DNA from 3 places in the Chishuiella sp. genome. Region 2 is predicted to be linked to each of the others. Evidence: riboswitches for the same ligand, from Rfam matches in the RefSeq annotation. Region 2 holds a riboswitch; each other region holds the start of a gene.
What was found. Region 2 has a riboswitch for thiamine pyrophosphate ahead of RT575_RS05615 (TonB-dependent receptor domain-containing protein). Riboswitches for the same ligand answer to the same signal wherever they lie in the genome.

Region 1: it holds a riboswitch for thiamine pyrophosphate, as region 2 does, so the genes downstream of both, pnuC (nicotinamide riboside transporter PnuC) here and RT575_RS05615 (TonB-dependent receptor domain-containing protein) in region 2, are expected to answer to the same signal.
Region 3: it holds a riboswitch for thiamine pyrophosphate, as region 2 does, so the genes downstream of both, thiM (hydroxyethylthiazole kinase) here and RT575_RS05615 (TonB-dependent receptor domain-containing protein) in region 2, are expected to answer to the same signal.

The regions. Positions count from the first base shown of each region.
Region 1 covers NZ_DAMCLZ010000018.1:5,913-13,055, reverse strand. Annotated here, with positions in the region: gene RT575_RS14330 (zinc metallopeptidase) at 1-79, shown strand, start outside; gene RT575_RS14325 (WG repeat-containing protein) at 145-954, opposite strand; gene RT575_RS14320 (hypothetical protein) at 1,082-2,104, shown strand; TPP riboswitch at 2,190-2,297, shown strand; gene pnuC (nicotinamide riboside transporter PnuC) at 2,326-2,913, shown strand; gene RT575_RS14310 (hypothetical protein) at 2,906-3,913, shown strand; tRNA gene RT575_RS14305 (tRNA-Arg) at 3,981-4,053, shown strand; gene RT575_RS14300 (AbiH family protein) at 4,196-5,533, shown strand; gene RT575_RS14295 (peptidylprolyl isomerase) at 6,010-7,143, opposite strand, start outside.
Region 2 covers NZ_DAMCLZ010000003.1:221,672-228,814, forward strand. Annotated here, with positions in the region: gene RT575_RS05605 (5-(carboxyamino)imidazole ribonucleotide synthase) at 1-1,038, opposite strand, end outside; gene RT575_RS05610 (endonuclease/exonuclease/phosphatase family protein) at 1,191-2,042, shown strand; TPP riboswitch at 2,099-2,197, shown strand; gene RT575_RS05615 (TonB-dependent receptor domain-containing protein) at 2,265-4,412, shown strand; gene RT575_RS05620 (lipocalin family protein) at 4,516-4,983, shown strand; gene RT575_RS05625 (ecotin family protein) at 5,028-5,504, opposite strand; gene RT575_RS05630 (HdeD family acid-resistance protein) at 5,582-6,223, opposite strand; gene RT575_RS05635 (hydroxymethylglutaryl-CoA synthase family protein) at 6,397-7,143, shown strand, end outside.
Region 3 covers NZ_DAMCLZ010000025.1:82-7,224, reverse strand. Annotated here, with positions in the region: gene tenA (thiaminase II) at 1-192, opposite strand, end outside; gene thiD (bifunctional hydroxymethylpyrimidine kinase/phosphomethylpyrimidine kinase) at 176-1,015, opposite strand; gene thiE (thiamine phosphate synthase) at 996-1,640, opposite strand; gene thiM (hydroxyethylthiazole kinase) at 1,630-2,433, opposite strand; TPP riboswitch at 2,496-2,588, opposite strand; gene rpsH (30S ribosomal protein S8) at 2,953-3,354, shown strand; gene rplF (50S ribosomal protein L6) at 3,377-3,922, shown strand; gene rplR (50S ribosomal protein L18) at 3,936-4,289, shown strand; gene rpsE (30S ribosomal protein S5) at 4,306-4,827, shown strand; gene rpmD (50S ribosomal protein L30) at 4,839-5,018, shown strand; gene rplO (50S ribosomal protein L15) at 5,047-5,502, shown strand; gene secY (preprotein translocase subunit SecY) at 5,518-6,888, shown strand; gene infA (translation initiation factor IF-1) at 6,913-7,128, shown strand.

The DNA of each region.
Region 1 (7,143 bases), on a different contig from region 2:
TGTTGTAGCTGCAATAGGATCTCTTGCTCAATTATTATACTTTGTAATGTTAGCAATGGGAAATAGACGAAGTGAGTAAAATAAAAAATATTATAATAATAAAAAACAACTTTAGAAATCTAAAGTTGTTTTTTTTTATTTCAATTAGTTCATCACTCCTATTTGTTTTAAAATTTTTTCTTCATAAGGGTCTATAGTAAATTGGTCAAATTTTATAAATTCTTGCCCATTTTTCATATAACCTAATCTATAATTTTGTCTTACAACAGGACTATTCTCAAAGCTTTCTAAAATAGGTAATTCAGAAACAGCATCTAAAATAACTTTATCATCAAAGGACAATAATCCGAAATGTATTAAATAGTTATCTTTTGATAAAAAATAAGGAAAATATGCTAATATATCTATTCTATCTACTTTTTTAGAAGTAGCTACACCAAAAGTCACAAAATTACTATCTACTGGAGTTAAATATTCATATTTAAAATCAATAATTAATTCATTTTTTTTATTTATCAATCCCCACTTTCCATTCTTTTCTACTCCAGCAAAACCAGCTTTAAAATCTGTACAACCATCATAATCAAATGGAATAACTTCTTGATTAAGTAAATCAATAAATCCCCATTTTCCATTTCTTTTAACTGCACATATATTTTCAATAAAATCACTAGTCAATTCATAATCAAATGGAATTAATACTTGACTATTTTTGGTTACAAATCCCCACTTATCATTCTTTTTTACACTGTAAGCATTTACAGTCGTCAAAACAAGATTATCATATTCTAAGGGAAGTATTACATTTCCCTGTAAATCAATCAATCCAAATTTATTATTTATTGAAACAGGCGCTAAATTATTTCTATCAAATACAGTAATCTCATCAAATTTTGTTGAATCTTTATGAATAAAACTATCAAACTGATCTGTATCTTTTGGCTGTAAAATCATTATTATTTCTTAAGCAATTAAAGGGCAAAAATAATTATTTTTTTTATAAATCATTAAAAATGAAACCTATTAAATGTTTTATTATAGAAATATTCTTATTTTTGTAGGTGACAATAAATTAAAACCTATGAACATTTTTACAAAATTAATTCTAACTGTAAGCGTACTAACAAGTAGTTATACATTTGCACAACGAGATAGTATTAGTATTAATAAAGTCTCAATACCAACAAATAATACATACACCTTTGATGGTGATTGGAAAATTTCAAGTACTTCTGATAGTAATTTTATTATAACAGGAAATAAAATTACAAACAAATCAAAAAAAACAAGTAATACATTATTTTTAAATTTATACTTTATACCAACGAACTCTAATTTAAATTTAAATAATTTAGATAATGAAATAGGTAAAGATGTTATTCTAGGTAAATTAGAAGGAAAAGGAACTAGTTTTAATAATATATTTATATCTTTTAATAATTCAGATGTTAAAAATCTAAAAAATGATAATTATTCACCACTTATCGTATTAAAAGATAAGGAAAGTAACAAAATTTTGAATTATAAAATTTTAGATGATAAAATAAGTTTAGAAAATAACAAAATATTAATCAATAGAGCTGAAAATAATATTGTTGCTATAAACGGAGATGCAAGTACCGTAACTACACCTTCTAATAATACAGTTGTAGGTACTAATTATTCTGATCCAAAACTTTTTGATGATTATACAACTGTTGAAAGTTCTATGGATTTAATAAATACTAATAAAAGTTTAATTTTTAAAGGTATTTGGGAATTATCTGTTGATTTCGAAAACTTATTAGTAACTATAAAAGGTGATGATAATCGAATTATTAATACAGATTTTAAACCTACTAATGATTTAAAATTATTAGTATATTTTTCTAAAGATGTTATTAATGACTTTAAAACAATAAATGGTTACGAATTGGTTAATTTAAATCTGCCTAAAATAACTGGTTATTCAGAAATTGAATCACCAATATTTAAAACAAGATTAACTAAAATATTACCATCTGGAGAATATTATCCTACTTTAGTTATCGTAGAGAAAAAAGATAATGGAGAATATGCTGTTAAATCAACAATTACACTTGGTGATAAATATATTTGGAAATAATAAATTATAATTTTTATATAAAGGATTGAATTCAAAAAATTCAATCCTTTTTTTATTGTTTAATTCCAAAAAACTTTTCATCTTTGGGAAATAATTGGGGTGCTAATTTTGGCTGAGAATATACCCAAGAACATCTATATGTTCTACACCTGATCCAGATAATGCTGGCGGAGGGATTGATGTTAGTAATAACTTCTGTCTCCTCATCAAATAAAATAATAATGATGATGGATATTTTAACACAAACGTCTTGGCAAGAATGGTTAGGCGTTATTTTTTCAATTTTTCAAGTAATTTTAGCTAGATATAACAATTCAAAAAATTATTTATTTGGTATTGCTGGTATATTACTCACTTTATTTGTTATGTTCAATTCTAAATTATATGCAGAATTCACTCTAAATATTTATTATTTAGTAATGAGTATTTATGGCTGGCTATATTGGAAATATGGTAAGAAAAAACATGAAATTCAAATAACAAAAACCGATAAAAAAGAATGGTTAACTGTTATTATAATTGTATTATTTAGTTTTGTTATTTTTTACTTAGCATTAACACATTATACAGATTCTGATGTGCCTATCTGGGATTCTATTGTAAGTGCATTTGCATGGGCTGGAATGTGGCTAATGGCTAAAAGAAAATTAGAAAATTGGATATTACTAAATATAAGTAACATCATTTCTATCCCATTAATGATACATAAAAACCTTTATTTATATGCAATACTTTCTTTTATTTTATTCTGTATTGCAATTTCTGGTTATATGAATTGGAAGAAAATTATAAAAAATACACATGCATAATATTAATTTACTTCGCAAAGAATTACTAAATAATCAGTTTTTCAATGAATCAATATTAGAATTAATTAACAATGAAAAATGGTTACAAATTTGGGTTCCTAAAGAATATGGAGGTTTAGGATTAAATTTTAATGAAGGTTTAAAAAAATTACTAAAAATTGCACAAATAGACGGAAGTCTTGGATGGTTTGTGACTTTATGCAGTGGTGCAAATTATTTTTCAAGAAACTTAAAACCAAGTATTGCAAAAGAATTATTCTATAATAAAAAAACTTGTTTTGGTGGAAGCGGTATGTTAGGTGGTACAGCAGAAGTAAATGGTGATTATTATACCATAAATGGTTTATGGCATTACGCTACAGGAGCTCCTTATCTTACACATTATACTTTAAATGCAAAAATCACAAAACAAGGAAAAGAAATTATAGATGAAGATGGTAACAATGTATTTTTGTCATTTATTTTAGACAAATCACAAGTTACCCCTATTTCTACATGGAAATCAATGGGAATGGTAGCAACTGCTTCTCATAGTTTCGAAGTTAATAATCAAAAAATAAATAAAGATTACAGTTTTATTTATAATAATTTTTATTCTAAAGATTTAATTGAGAAAGTTCCTTTTTCCATTTTTGCTGATTTAACTTTATTAGTTAATTATATTGGAATGGCTAATCATTTCCTAGAAAAAAGTTTAGAAATAATTAATTATCAAGTACAAATAAAATTAAAAAAACTTATAGAAAATAGTACTTTTCAAATTGATAAATATGCATCAATAATTGAAAATAAACTTTTAAATAATAGAAAGATATCTAAAGAATTAGAAAATGAAATTCATACATTCGGAGAAATAACAGTAGAAACTATAACTAAATATATTATTGATATCTATCCACATTTAGGAATTAAAGCTTCAAAAATCAATGACGAAATTAATCAAATTTTCCGTGATTACTTTACAGCAACGCAACATAAAAATTTTAGAAAAACAATATAACTAACTATTTTAACAACTATATATTAAATCTAAAATTAAAATCAATTACATTTACTCTCTTTTTATTAGCCGCGTAATTTAATTGGATAGAATATCAGATTCCGGTTCTGACAGTATGAGTTCGAATCTCATCGTGGTTATTTTTATAAAAACTATCTTTTTTTTAACAAAACAAAAACACAATTAATTCATTTATAACACTTTAAAAACAGAAAAAGGTATTCGGTTAAGTTTAATAATATAAGTATCTTTGAAATATAACAAGTAACCTTAAATGAAAATATGAATAGAGTTATACTTATCGGGAATGGATTTGATAAAGGTATTGGTTTGCCTACCTTGTATGGGGACTTTATGAAATGGTTGATAGATGACATTATTAAATCTGTAAATATAGAAATTGAAAATAAGAAAATCAATATCACAGGTTTTGAAGAGCATGTTCTATCAAAGATAAAAGAAAAAGCTAAATATATTGATTATGATGATAATTTTATAAGAATTAATACAATTGACTTTTCTCATTTTAATAAAGAATTATTTTTTGATAAAATTAATAATGGTGTTAGATACCATTCTTATTCACCTGATAAGGATAATTTCAATGATTTAAAACAAATTACATTACACAATCAAAGTGAATTAAATTCGATTAATAGCAAAATAGTTATTAAGAATATAATTTTAAGTCTATTAATTAAAAATTACAATACTAACAGTAATTGGGGTAATATTGAACAAATATTTTATGATGAATTAATTAAAACTTCTGATAACAAAATAGAGAAATTGAATAAAGATTTTTCAATGTTTACTAATAAATTAGAAGAATATCTTAAAACAATAAATATTGAATCAATTATAAATTCAAAATCTAAAGAATACATTGATTATATCAAAGAAAATATATATTCAAATGATTTGAGACCAAGTTATTTCTGTCCAATTAAAATAAAAGAAAAACTAATTGAAATAAACTGTGATTTAAATAAATGTAATCAAACTACAATCAATGATTTTTATAAAAGAATTGGTTTTAAAGGATTTCCTACTGATGGTGATTTTATTGAATATTTTATAAATGAAGATAAAAATTTAAATATATTAGATGATGAATTTACAATTGATAATTATTTATTTTTGAATTTCAATTATACTAATACACCAACTTACTTTACTGATGAAAATGAGATTAATTTTCATATAAATATTCATGGCGACTTAACTGACAACCAAAGTAGTCCTATTATTTTTGGTTTTGGAGATGAATTAGATGAAAACTATAAAATTTTAGAAGATAAAAATAATAATCATTTTTTAAAACATATAAAATCAATTAATTATTTAAAAAATAATAGTTACAGAAAATTAATTGAATTCCTTGAATCAAAACATTTCCAATTATTCATATTAGGTCATTCATGTGGAACATCTGATAGAACATTACTAAACACTGTATTTGAACATGATAATTGTATAAGTATTGTACCTTTTATTAGGACAGATGATGATAATTATCAAGATACAATAATGAATATTTACAGAAATTTTACTGATAAACGTAAATTAAGAAATAGAGTTGTTAATAAAGAATTATGTAAAAATTTAACTTTAGATTAAAATATAATTTCTAAACAAAAGCCTCACATTTTAATTGTGAGGCTTTAAGTTTTAATTTATCAATAATATTTAAACACTTAAAAATTAAAAAGCATTTAAGCTGATTTTGATACGTTTTGTATCCAAGTTAATATGCTTTCAAAATGTTCGATAGATAACTCATCGTGGTTACAAATTGAATATAAACTATTAATATATAATATTTTATACTCATTAAAAATAGATAAGTGACTTTCTTTACTCCTCAATTATTTTGTATCTTAGAATTATTAACTTATAAAATAGTTGTTATGAAAAACCTATTACCATTATTTATATTAATCAGCTTATTTATTGTATTAAAAATAATACGAACTATTAAGCTAACTAACAACAATCAAGTAAATTATAAACATAACTAATAACCTTTAGTATAAAAACATAAAAGCAGTAATTTCTTAGAAATTACTGCTTTTATGTTTTTATAAAGAATCTTACTATTTAACTTGTTTTTTCTCCCAATCAATAGGGAAATTACATGTTTGATATTCTTTACCTATTTTTATGTAAGCATCACCTACTTGACGTTTAACCCAATCTAATAATAATGTTCTTTCTTTATCTTGAACTGCAAATTTTTGAATTCTATAATAATCATCCTCATAATTAATTTTATGTTCAGGATAAAATCTATCTAATTCTAAAATTCTCAATGCTTTTTTATTATCAAAATCATCTTCAAAAACCTGAGAAACATCACCTTCATGTAAATTTGTAATTGCTGTAAACATTGGTAATGGTAAAGAAATTTTTTCAAAACGATCATCCCCTGAACTTTGGTTCATTAAATTTCCTGAATTATACTTTGTATATTTATCATCAGAAAACTTTAATGCAGCTTCTTTAAAAGTCATTTTGCCATCATTAATTAATAATCGGATAGAATCTAATTTATTTGTTGTTTCCTTAATTTCTTCTTCTGTTGGTTTCGTAGTAATAAGTATATGACGTAAATCTAATTCTTGTCCACGACGTTTATCTAATTTTATAATATGATATCCAAAATCTGTTTTAAAGGGTTCTGAGATTTCACCTTCTTGCAAGTTAAAAGCAACTGCATCAAACTCTTTTACCATCTTTCCTCTTATCACTTTTTTATATTCTCCTCCATTACTTGCAGAACCTGGATCTTCTGAATATAAAATAGCTTTAGTAGCAAAAGAAGCACCCTCCTCGACTTCTTTTTTAATTTCTTTTAACTGATCAATTATTTTTTGTTGATTATCTTCTGAAACTTGAGGAAAAAGAACAATATGACTTATAGACACTTCATCTTTTACATCAGGTAATTCAGTTTTATGTTTTTCGAAAAATAAACGAACTTCTTCTGGTGTTGCATCTGCACCTTTTACAACCATTTCTCTTTTTTGGCGAGCATAAATATTATCTTCTACAATATATTTTGTTTCGTTTTTCATTTCGGCCATCGTACGAAAACCAAAAAAGTCTAATACTTGTTTTTCTCCACCTGCTTGTGCAACCCATCCATCAACTTGTAAATTTAATTGACGGTTTACCTCATCTTGTGTTACTTTAATTAAAGTATCTTGTTTTGCTTTATCAACCAGCAT
Region 2 (7,143 bases):
CATTTTTCTACCTGGTTTTGTTATAGCTTTAGCATACCAATGTAAAAAAGTACCAGGTATTTCTAGTAACTTTTCTATATTTTGTATTTCTGCTGAACCAGTTTGGTTTTCTGCACCAATCAAATTTACCATAGCAGAAGTGGTGAATAATTTTGTAGAACCCAAAGGTAATTCCATTAAAGTTCGTAACATTTGGTCGAATTGAGAAGAATAAGCAGCTTCTATTGTAGAGTGTCCAGAATTATGAACACGAGACGCAGTTTCATTAACCCAAATCGATTGGTCTTTGTTCAAAAACATCTCAACGGCAAAAACTCCAGGAGAATTTAATCCTTTTACAACATCTCTTGCTATTTTTTCTGCTCTATCTGTTACTTCTTTTGATAAAGATGAAGGAATCAATAAATAATCCAATAAATTATATTCTTCATTCATTACAAATTCTACTGTGGGATAAATAACAATGTTTCCTAAATGATCGGCAACAGTTACCACAGCAATTTCTCTATCTAAATCTGCAGGAGTTTCAAAAATAGAAGGAGCTTGAAGTATTTTTGATAAATCAGCTTCAGATTTTAAGAATTGAACTCCTTTCCCATCATAACCATCTTTTTTAGATTTTTGGAAAATGGGATAAGTAACAGTTTCTAAATTTTTAAAATCTTCCCAATTATTTAATTCAAAATAAGGAGCAGTAGGAATATTATTATTTACATAAAACTCTTTTTGTACACCTTTATCTTGTATAATAGCTAGTGCTTCAGGATCTGGAACCACTTTTTTACCAATAGATTTCAAGTAACGTAAAGCATCTACATTTACATGTTCAATTTCAATTCCAATGGCATCAAGGTTTTCTCCAAATTTTACAACGGTATCATAATCTTTAAAGTCTCCTTGTACAAAGTGGTGTGCATGAGGTGCACACGGAGCGTCAGCAGCAGGGTCTAAGATGCTGATTTCACATGGATATTGTAATGCATTTTGCAAAAACATATAACCTAATTGTCCTCCTCCTAAAATTCCTATTTTTATCATATCGCGAAGTTAGTAAATAATATAATTCCTACTTTTGTCTCTCATAAAAATATATTGACGAGATGTTAACAAAGTGGAGTAAAATTTTATTTTTCGGATTTGCGATTTTTTATTTAGCAAGCAAAAGCTTTTATCAATACTTTGTTTTTGATATGTTAGTGCAATATTCGGTCTATGCATTGGCTTTATCATTCATTTTTTGTTTAATTTTTAATTATTCCATTAGAAAAGAGAAGAAAAAAAGTATACTCTTTTTATTTCCTATTTTCATCTTTCCATATATTATTTATCAAAATATAGAAAATTTTTACTTTAGTGAAAATTCAAAGGGTGAAAATCCTAATTTCAAAATAATATCGATTAATATATTTTCTGATAATAATAAATTTCAGTATTTAAAAGACTATTTGAAAACAGAGAATAGTGATGTTCTTGTTTTACAAGAATTGACACCAGCTTGGCAAAAACATGTAGATTTTGTAAGAAAAGAATATCCATATTTTAAAGAAGAAGTGAGAGATAACAATTTTGGGATAGCTATTTATTCTAAAATTCCTTTTGATACAATTATAACAAGAAGTTATGATAATGATATGCATCCATCTTTGATTGGTGAATTGAAAATAAATGGTAAACCTCTTTCTATTTTAGCAACTCATCCTGTTCCTCCATTGCCAAATCAGGCAAGGTTTGAACGAAGAAACAAACAATATCAATTAATCAAAAAAGAAATTGATCATTTACCAAATAAAAATATAATTTTAATCGGTGATTTAAATTCAACGGTTTATTCTCCGAATTTTAAATTAGTACAATCAGACAGAATGAAAGATGCTCGTGCAGGTTTTGGTTTAAATAATTCTTGGAATGCTTTCATTCCTTTATTCAGAACGAATATCGATCAATGTTGGGTTTCGAAAGATATTAAAGTAACTAATTTTTATAGAGGAAAAGATATTAAGTCTGATCATTTCCCTATAGTTGCAGAATTGAAAATTGAGTAATTCTTCTATGAAATAGAATTAGTTTTAATTAATAAAAAATAATTCTATCTTTGGTGCTCAATCGAAAGGGGTGCTTCAATGATTTATTGAGGCTGAGATTACACCCAAAGAACCTGGGCGGATAATGCTGCCAAGGGAAATGGTACTTCACCAAATTACATTCGCGCGCTAATTTTTAAAAGATGTAATATGGCTCCTTTCATAATTATTTATTTATATTTTATGAAAAGGTCGATTTTTTTATTGTCAATGTTTGGTGCATCAATTTTATATGCACAAGAAAAAGATTCTATCCAAAACGAAGATCATATTCATCTTCAAGAAGTTTCTATTACCGAAAAACTACCTATTACAGTTGAAAAACTATCTGAAAGATTTTTACAAAAAAAGAATTTAGGACAAGATGTCCCTACTTTACTTAATTCTGCTACATCAGTTTCTATAACTTCTGATGCAGGAACAGGAATTGGTTATTCATCAATCAAAATTCGTGGTTTGAATGAGCAATCTATTAATGTTACATTAAACGGAATATCATTAAATGACGGAGAATCTCAAGGTGTTTTTTGGGTAAATATGCCCGATATGGTATCTTCTGCAAGTTCTATGATTATACAAAGAGGAGTTGGGACTTCATCTAACGGAATGGCATCTTTTGGAGCAAGTATTAATATTGATTCTCAAAATCCTTCTCCAATACCTTTTGCTGAAGCAAATGTATCTTTTGGTAGTTTTAATACACAAAAATATACTGTACAAGCTGGTACAGGAAAGATTCTCAACAATAAATTGAGTATTGATGGACGTTTCTCCAAAATAAATTCAGATGGTTATATTAATCGTTCTTGGTCAGATTTAATTTCATATAATTTTTCTGCGTTGTACGAAGTAAATAGTAAAACAAAGTTTCGTTTTCAGAATATGTTTGGTAGAGAACAAACTTACCAAGCTTGGAATGGTATTGATGGAGAAACATTAAAAAATAATAGAAGATATAACACAGGGGGAGAAATACAGAATGAAGATGGAGAAGTTGTAGGTTTCTATAAAAATCATACAGATAATTATACTCAAAATCATTATTATTTATCATGGTTACAAGATTTTGGTAGTAATTGGAAATCTAATTTAACAGTCCATTATAGAAAAGGTAAAGGATATTACGAGAGCTATAAAAATAATAGAAATTTAAGTCGTTATAAATTAGATTTTTTATCATCTGATAAAAGAAATTTAATTAATAGAGAATATTTAGATAATGATTTTTATGGATTTAATTTAGATGTAGAAAATCAAAAATTAAATGATTTTAAAGTTTTCTTTGGTTTGTCTGGAAATGAATATGATGGAGATCATTATGGTAATGTTTTATGGGTAAAGGATACAGATTGGAATAATAAAGATTTTAAATATTATAATAATAGAGCAGTAAAAAAACAATTGGCTGCCTATGCAAAGCTTTTATATTCTATTGGAAATTTTGAATTATTTGGAGATTTACAATATCGTTATGTAAGTTACGAAGCAAGATATTTAAAAAATGGAGAAAATGATCAGGAAGATTTTAGACCATTTTCAGATAAATTCAACTTTGTAAATCCAAAAGCTGGTGTTAATTATAAAATTAATTCTAATAATGTATTTTATGCATCTTATGGAATTTCTCAACGAGAACCTTTGCGAGTAGATTATAGTGGTATAACAAGGAATGATGAAAAACCAAAATCAGAATTTTTACAAGATTATGAATTAGGGTACAAAAAAAGTGGGCGTTTTTCTATGAGTGCTAATCTATATTATATGGATTATAGAAATCAGTTAGTACCAACTGGAGAATTGAACGATGTAGGAACACCAATTCGTAAAAATTCGAAGACTTATCGTCGAGGAATAGAATTAGATGCTAGTTATGCTATTCTTCCGGAAAGATTAAATGTTTTTGGTAATTTAACTTTAAGTCAAAATAGAAATAAAGATTATAGTGAAGGTTCTTGGGATAATGATGGAAATTATTCTGTTAAAAAATATGGAACGACAAAAATTGCTTTATCTCCAGATGTAATTTCATCATTTGGTTTTGAAGTTTATCCAACGAAGAATTTATTACTTAATTTTACAAATAAGTATATAGGCGAACAATATCTATCGAATACAGAACCTGCAGATGGTAAATTATCTAGTTTTTTAGTTTCAGATCTATTAATTCGTTACAGCCCGAATTGGTTAAATCTAAAAAAAATAGAATTCTCACTATTAGTTAATAATTTATTTGATGTGAAATATGAATCAAATGGATATTATGATGGTGGAGGGTATTATTTTCCTCAAGCAGGAATTAATATTTTAGGAGGAATATCTGTACGATTATAACTATAAAAGCTGTTTCATATTTTGAAACAGCTTTTTTTTATTCTAATACTAAAACATCATTCAAAATAATTACTTTTACATTTTAAAATTATTAATATTAATAATGAAAAGATTATACTCGTTACTTCTAGTTATTTTAGGATTTTTCATCATATTTTCTTGTGAAGATGATAACTCATTTGCTATTACTCAACCTCAGTTATTAAGTGCACACAAATGGCAATTAAAAGAGGTAAGAACAATTATAGATAATGTTACTACAACAGATAAACTTTTAGCATGTGAGAGACAATCGACTTTAGATTTTACTGATCCAGAAAATTATTATTCAGTAGCTTATGCAACAACAGATGGTAATTGCGTTGAGACAGATACAAATGGAACATATCTTTATGAATTAACTGGTACAGATAAAAGGAATATTACATTGACACAGAGTGATGGTACAAAAAAAACATATTATATGTACCAATTAGATCCTTCATATTTAATTTTGCAAGAAACTATACAAGAAGCAACAGATACAGAATCGCAAAAACTTCAATTAAGCGTTTATCAACCTGTTGAATAATAGATAAAATAAAAAAGATGAGAATTAATTCTCATCTTTTTTATTTATTTTACTATAATTAGTTTGTTACCTGCTTTCCAGATTCTATATTCTAAAGAATACCCTTTAGGTATATAAACTACAATAGGTAATTTACTATTATATCTTGTTTTTACAGGTTGAGCATAAACAATTTTATCTATCTTTTTATTATCAGAACATCCCATTAATGTTCCTGCTATTTGACCTTCAGAATCAAATTGAAAATAATTATATCCCCACCCATCAATAGTTTTTTCTTCTAAGTTTCCTAATAAGAAGTGATTATTACATTTATCTACAGCTTCTAATTTACCAATAAATAATTCGACATTATAATCATCTTCTTTTGCCAGTGTTTCTAAATATATTACTTTTTGTACATATCCTTTTTCAGCTTTAGGGTACATAGAAATATCAATTTCTTTTTGTTTACTTTTTTGTCCAAAAGTAATCATAGATGATAATAAGATAATTAAACTAAATAACTTTGTTAATTTCATAATGTAAAGATTTTATATTTATCTATAAGATGCATAGATAATAAAAAAGGTTGTTTGATTAATTGTTAAAGTAACTGTTAATCTTTTTGAGTAAATTCTTCAATTTCCTTTCTTATTTCATTGTAACGATTTTTTAAATCTTCAGAAGCATGTTTTGGTAAATCTTTTAATTTCTTTAATTGAAATGCAATGAAAATAGCAAAAAAACCAGATGATATTATTGCTAAACCTACCCATGCTACTGCTGTTAATCCTGCAAGTTGTGGAGACGATAATAGAATGAAAGAAAATATTAATCCTAATATTGCTAAAAACAAAGAGATTCCCCAGTCTTTTACTCCATAATTTTTTAAATCGAAAGCATAACTAATTCCAGAAATTGAACGAAATAAAAATAAAAAACCTACATAGAAAGCAAATACTTGTAAACTAAGTATAGGATTTACAACTAGCATAAAACCAACAACTGTTGTTAATATCCCATAAGCTAAAGTCCAGCCCCAACTATCAATTTCATCTTTATTAGAAATAGAAAATATAATTTCCGAGACTCCAGAAAATAAAAATGAAATAGCAAAAAATGTTGATAAAATTATATAAGAAGTATCAGGAAAGGCAAAACAGTAAATACCTAATCCAATAAATAATAATCCAATAATTAAAGAAATCCACCAATATTTGATTGAGTTTTTAATTGATTTGTAGAATGTTCTTGCCATAATAATAAATTTAAGTGATTGTTGATTACAATATAAGAATTTTGTAGAATAAAAACTATTTTATTTTAGATAGTTAAGAATAATTAAACTAGTTGAAATTGTATTTTATTTTAATAGAGTTTATTTTAAAAATACACCTTAAATTTGGAGTTCGCTTAAACAAAAATAAAATAATGAAATTTGGAATAGAAGCGGCTTCTATTTATGTTCCGCAAATATATTTATCGATAAAAGATTTAGCTGAAAAAAGAAATATTGAACCTGAAAAATTAGAATTAGGGTTAGGGCTAAAAAAAATGGCTGTTTTAGATGTACACGAAGATACAGCTACGATTGCAGCAAATGCTTTACTTCAACTTTTTAAAGACTATAATCTTAATCCTTCTGAAATTGGAAGAATTTATTTAGGAACTGAAAGTGCATTAGACGGAGCTAAACCAACAGCAACTTATGCTGTGCAATTAGTTGAAAATGTAATTACTGAACAGTTTGGAGAAAGAGCTTTTAAACATACAGATGTTGTTGATATGACTTTTGCTTGTGTTGGTGGAGTTGATGCTTTACATAATTGTTTAGATTTTGTTCGTGCTAATCCTACACAAAAAGCAATTGTAATAGCTGCAGATTATGCAAAATATGGTCTTGAATCTACAGGAGAGTATACACAAGGAGCTGGTGCAGTTGCTATGTTAGTTTCTAGTAATCCAAGTTTGATTGAGCTAGATAATGTTTGGGGAATAGGAATGGAATCTGTATTTGATTTCTTTAAACCTCATCAAACAACAAATAATAAAGAAATTCTGTCTGCTCTTGGAACAACGAAAAGTGAAATTGAATTGTTTTCTGATGAACCAGTTTTCGAAGGTCAATATTCTAACGAATGCTACAAAGATAGAGTGAGAGAAGCTTATTTTGATTTG
Region 3 (7,143 bases), on a different contig from region 2:
ATCTTCTAACTTGGAACCAATAGCTGCTAACACTCTACCAAAATGTTCCAGATATTTTGCATCCTGCATCATATAGTATTGAAATTTTTCTATTGGTAATTTTCCGTTTTGCAATTCGGTAATAAACGGCATTACTAGAATATCATTATAAATTGGAGTTATTTGCTCCCAAGCTTCAGTTGTAAATTTCATTTGTTTTTAATTTTTGAGGGTTGAATAGATGGTTTAATGGTCCATTGCCTTTACCTATGATTAAATCTTTGCTTCCATATATAGCTTGTTCTACATACTCTTGTGCAAGTTTTACACTTTCTTTAAGTGGATGTCCTATGGCAAGGTTGGAAGCAATTGCTGATGATAGAGTACAACCAGAACCATGTGTGTTTTTGGTAATTATTTTTGTAGAAGTAAATGTAGTAGTTGACTTGTTTTGCTGAAATAAGTAACTTATTAATTCCTTTTGTTCTAAATGTCCACCCTTTATTAGAACATTTTTACAATTGAGGTTCAGTATTTTTTCTCCGGCAATTAACATTAGTTCAGTTGTGTTTATTGTTTCATTGACTAAAATACTAGCTTCGTTTAGGTTTGGAGTAATAATGGTTGCTATAGGAAATAAATTTTCTATACATGCTAGTATAGTATCATCTTTTATTAATTGATGTCCACTTGTAGAAACCATAACAGGGTCAAAAACAATAGGACCGTTATAATGTTTCAGTTCATCAGCAATAATTTCTACTAATTCTATACTATGTACCATTCCAATTTTTATAGCATCGGGATATATATCATCTAGAATAGATTTTATTTGTTCGCGTATTGCATTTGCTGGTAGTTCATAAATATTTTTTACTCCAGTAGTATTTTGTATAGGTAATGCTGTTAATACATTGGTTGCATAACAACCATGTGCAGAAATAGTTTTTGTATCGGCTTGTATTCCTGCACCACCACTTCCGTCGAAACCAGCAATACTAAGAACACTTATAGGTTTATGAATAACTGTTTTCATGGATAATTTGTTTTAATTGTTGAGCAGATTTTAGAGGATTTTTGCTTGCACAAATAGCAGAAACAACAGCAATACTATCAGCACCTGCTTGTATAACTTGAGCAATATTTCCTTTATTAATTCCGCCAATTGCAATTAGTGGTTTGTCTGTTTTAGATTTTAAAAATTGTAAACCGTCTAAATCCCATTGCGAAAGAGAGTTTGTTTTTGTTGGAGTAGGATAGATTCCTACTCCCAAGTGTTGTACAAATTCCAATTCTTCTGGAATTAGTTGATCTATGGTTTCAATTGACCAACCAATAGTTTTAGGAGCTTTTGGGTTTTTATTAATTTCTGAAGGTTTGTGATCGGTTTGCCCAACATGTATTCCAAAACTTTTTATTTCTATTGCAATTTCTACAGAATCGTTGATTATTAGAGGTATGTTGTAATGATTTGTTAACTTTTTTAAATCATTGGCTTTTTGTAAAAATGTATCGAAATTAGAATCTTTTTCTCTTAACTGTATAATGTCAACTCCGCCTAAAATAGCTTGTTCAGCAACTTCTAACCAAGGTAAGTGTGTACAATCTTTTTCTGAAATTACTAAATACAACGGATAAGGAAAATTAGGATTAATCTTCATATTTATTGATTTTTAAGTGTTTTTTTATATCATTTTCAGAAAGATGATATAGACAATCTAATAAATTTGTTTGTAAGCTTCCAGGTCCAGTGCTTCTCAGTTGTGCTAACTCTCCGGCTAAACTAAAAAGTGACATGCCACTAAGAGCTTCTATAAATGAATTTTCATTAAGCCCAATAAAAGCACCAATTACTGCGGTTGCCGAACAGCCCAAACCTGTAACTTTGGTCATCATTTCGTGTCCGTTTTTTATTTCGTAAATTTCATCATTCGAAACAACAAAATCTGAAACGCCCGAGATACAAATAATTGCTCCTGTTTTTTGATTTATATTTTTTGCAGCATTAATTGCTTGAATGCTCTGATGAACACTATCAGCACCTTTTCCTTGTATGCTATCAAAAGAATCTAATGCCATAATTTCCGAGGCATTTCCTCTAATTACAGTAGGACGATAAGTTAATAATTCTTTAAGAACATCATTTCTGAATGATGAAATTCCGGCAGCAACAGGATCTAAAATCCAAGGTTTATTAATTTTATTCGCTTTTTTAGCCGCGATTAATTTACTTTCTGCCCAATACTCGTCAATTGTCCCGATATTTATAACGACAGAATTTGCAATTTCTACTAAGTTTTTGACTTCTTTATGAGCATGAGCCATTGCAGGTGAAGCACCAATAGCCAAAAGAGCATTGGCTGAATTGTTCATAACTACAAAATTTGTAATGTTATGTACTAAGGGATTTTTCTTGCGAACGAACAGCAAGTTTTCAATAATTTGATTTTCCATTAATTTATATTTAAAAAAATTAATGGCCAAAGAGGAGAATTATATAAAAAATATAATTAATAAAAAGACATATTGCTTTTCCCTACGTCAGTATGAACTGAATCAGGTTCTAAGAGTATTTCTCAATTCTTCACAGAATACCTCTAAAGCCAATCCAAATATAAATATTATAAATCAATAAATAGAGACTAAAATTTATAAAATATATTAAAATAACTAGGTCTATTAAAAATGTTGAATAATAATTATTCTATATCTTACTATTTTACAAATTTTCTCAAAATAATTATGACAATACCTTCGGTCCGCGCTTTTTGTTACAATCTTTTTCTATGGAAAAAGGATTTCCACTTCAATCGCTATTGCGGTAGTATAAAAGGGATTGAATAAAAATAAATATTATTAATAGTTTGTAATTAAAAAATATACCATATATTTGCAACCCAAATGCATAGTGCATTTAGATTTAAAGTTTAATTTTAAAAGTAGTGTTTCGGCGCTATACTATAGAATTATATTATGTATACAGATCCAATTTCAGATTTTCTAACTCGCGTTAGAAATGCAATGATGGCAGGACACAAAGTAGTGGAAATCCCTGCATCTAAAATTAAAAAAGAGATCACTAAGATCTTATTTGAACAAGGTTACATCTTGAACTACAAATTCGAAGGACAAGATCAACCTCAAGGAACAATCAAAATCGCTTTAAAGTACGACAAAGTTACTAAAGAGCCAGCTATCCGTAAAATCAAAAGAGCTTCAACTCCAGGTTTACGTCAATACGCAGGATCTAAAGAATTACCTCGTGTATTAAACGGTTTAGGTGTTGCTATCATCTCAACTTCTAAAGGTGTGATGACAGATAAACAAGCTCGTCAAGAGAATGTAGGTGGTGAAGTTTTATGTTTTGTTTATTAATCTTTTAAAAAATTAAGAAATTATGTCAAGAATAGGACACGCACATATCAACATCCCTGCTGCAGCAACTGTTGAATTTAAAGATAACGTAGTTACTGTAAAAGGTAACAACATTACAATGACAAGAGAGTTAAAAGAAGGATTTGATTTAAAAATCGAAGACGGAGTTTTAACTGTAGTTCGTCCAAACGATTCTAAAGATAACAAAGCTTTACATGGTTTATACCGTTCATTAATCAATAACATGATTACTGGTGTAACAGAAGGTTTCAAAAAACAATTAGAATTAGTTGGTGTTGGTTATAGAGCATCTAACAACGGACAAAAATTAGATTTGTCATTAGGTTTCTCTCACAATATCGTTATTGAATTACCTGTTGAAATTAAAGTTGAAACTTTAACAGAAAAAGGTAAAAACCCTATTATTACATTATCATCTCATGATAATCAATTATTAGGAATGATCGTAGCGAAAATTCGTTCTTACCGTAAGCCAGAGCCTTACAAAGGAAAAGGAATTAAATTCGTAGGAGAAATTATTAGAAGAAAAGCAGGTAAATCTGCATAAAAATCATTGAAAAATGGCATTATCTAAAGTAGAAAAAAGACAAAAAATAAAAAGACGCGTGCGTCGAAATATTTTTGGAACAGAAACTAAACCTCGTTTATCAGTTTACCGTTCTAACAAAGAAATTTACGCTCAAATTATTGACGATAACAATGGAGTAACTTTAGCTTCTGCATCATCTCGTGAAAAAGGTGTTGCTGTAGAAGGTACAAAATCTGAAGTTTCTGCATCAGTTGGTAAAGCATTAGCTGCTAAAGCTGTTGCAAAAGGAATTGAAACTGTAGTTTTTGATCGTAACGGTTTCGTGTATCATGGTAGAATCAAAGCTTTAGCTGATGGAGCTAGAGAAGGTGGATTAAAATTCTAAAAAAGAGAAAGAAATTATGTTAGGATTTAAAAACGTAGAAAGAGTAAAACCAACAGGTTTAGATTTAAAAGATCGTTTAGTTGGAGTACAACGTGTTACTAAAGTAACAAAAGGAGGTAGAGCATTTGGTTTCTCTGCAATCGTAGTAGTAGGAGATGGAAATGGAGTAGTAGGTTTTGGATTAGGTAAATCTAAAGATGTTGCTTCTGCTATCGCTAAAGCTATCGAAGATGCTAAGAAAAACTTAGTTCGTGTACCATTATTTAATAATACAATTCCTCATGAGCAAGAAGCTCGTTTCGGTGGTGCGCAAGTATTCATCCGTCCAGCAGCAAAAGGTACAGGGGTGATCGCAGGTGGTACTGTACGTGCAGTATTAGAGTCTGTAGGTGTACATGATGTATTATCTAAATCAAAAGGTTCTTCTAACCCTCATAACGCAGTAAAAGCTACTTTCCGTGCTTTATTAAGCTTACGTTCAGTAGAAACAATTGCACGTCAAAGAGGTATTTCTATAACTAAAGTTTTCAACGGTTAAAAAAAAGTATCATGAGCAAAGTAAGAGTAAAACAAACACGTAGTGCTATCAACCGTGATAAATCTCAAAAAGCTACATTAGTTGCTTTAGGATTAAAAAAGTTGAATCAAGTAGTTGAACATGAATCTACTCCTCAAATAGAAGGAATGATCCGTAAAATTCAACACTTAGTAGTAGTAGAAAGAGCTTAATCGCTTTTAACCTTTAAAAATTATTAAAATGAATTTAAGTAATTTAAAACCAGCAGCTGGTTCAGTAAAAAATAAATTCCGTAAAGGTAGAGGTGAAGGTAGTGGAAACGGTTTAACAGCAGGTCGTGGACACAAAGGTGCTAAATCTCGTTCTGGTTATTCAAGAAAAATCGGATTCGAAGGTGGACAAATGCCTTTACAAAGACGTTTACCTAAATTTGGTTTCACAAACTTCAACAGAGTTGAGTATACAGGAATCAATTTGGATACAATTCAACAATTAGTTGATGATAACAAAATCACAGATACTTTAAACAAAGAAACATTAGTTAAATTAGGTTTAGCTCATAAAAATGACTTAGTTAAAATATTAGGTCGTGGAGAGTTAAAAGCTAAAGTTAATGTTACTGCAGATAAATTTACTCAATCAGCTCAAGAGGCTGTTGAGAAAGCAGGAGGTAAAGTAGAATTAGTTAACGCTTAAGAATATATTTTATAGATGAAAGGGTTTATACAGACCATAAAAAATATCTGGAGCATAAAAGAATTGAAGGATAAGTTACTTGTAACTATCCTTCTATTGTTGGTTTATAGATTCGGTTCTCATATTCCACTTCCAGGTGTCGATATTAACGAGGTTAATCGTTTTGTTGCAGACCAAGAAAATGCAAATTCAGGAATTTTAGGATTATTAAACTCTTTTACCGGAGGTTCTTTTAAAAGAGCTTCCGTATTTGCGTTAGGAATTATGCCTTATATCTCTGCTTCAATTGTTGTACAATTGATGGGATTAGCAGTACCTTACATCCAAAAACTACAAAAAGAAGGTGAAAGTGGACGTAATAAAGTAAATCAAATTACAAGATGGTTAACAATAGGTATATGCTTGGTACAAGCACCTGCATATTTAACTTTGATAACTTCTCAGATTTTACCTTATGACCCAACTTCGTCATACGCTATCTATGTTATTCCTCCAACCAATTTTTGGTTTTGGTTTCCTTCAACAATTATTTTAATTACAGGGACAATCTTTGCCATGTGGATGGGAGAAAAAATTACTGACAAAGGAATAGGTAATGGTATATCAATTTTAATTATGGTTGGTATATTAGCCGATTTACCAAAAGCAATATTTAATGCTTTTGAGGTTGATCCTTCAAATGGTATTTTCTTCTTGATAGAAATGTTAGGTTTAATCCTGGTTATTGCAATGTGTATTATGATTGTTGCAGCAGTACGTAAAGTACCAGTACAATATGTAAGAAGAGCACAAACTTCTAGTAGTTCTTATATGAGATCTGTTACAGATTCTGTACGTTCTTATATTCCTCTAAAAGTAAATGCTGCTGGTGTAATGCCAATTATTTTTGCGCAAGCAATTATGTTTTTACCAGGTACATTAGCAAATTATTTCTTAGATGATTCTAGTTCTGTAAAACAATTTTTTGCAAAAATGGCTGATCCATTTACGTGGCAATATAATTTAATCTTCGGATTACTTATTATTATCTTTACTTATTTTTATACTGCGATTACAATTCCAGTAAATCAAATGGCTGAAGATTTAAAACGTAATGGAGGAATCATTCCAGGAATACGTCCTGGAAAGGAAACTGCAAATTTTTTAGACGAAATTTTATCAAAAATTACTTTACCTGGAGCAATTTTATTAACTTTGCTTGCTGTTTTGCCTGCAATTGTAAAATTATTAGGAGTAGATCAAAGTTTATCAATGTTCTTTGGAGGTACGTCAATGTTAATTATGGTGGGAGTTATCTTAGATACTGTACAGCAAATTAATACTTATTTGTTGAATCACCGTTATGATGGACTAATGTCATCAGGACGAACTTCAAGAGATATATAAACTATATATTTATTAAAAAGATTTATGGCAAAACAAAAACATATTGAACAAGACGGTACGATTACAGAAGCATTATCTAATGCAATGTTCCGTGTCGAATTAGAAAATGGACATGTTGTAACATGTAATATATCTGGTAAAATGCGTATGCATTATATTAAGTTACTACCAGGTGATAGAGTTAAAATAGAGATGTCTCCTTATGATTTAACAAAAGGTAGAATATCATATAGATACTAAAAGAAAAAATTTAAC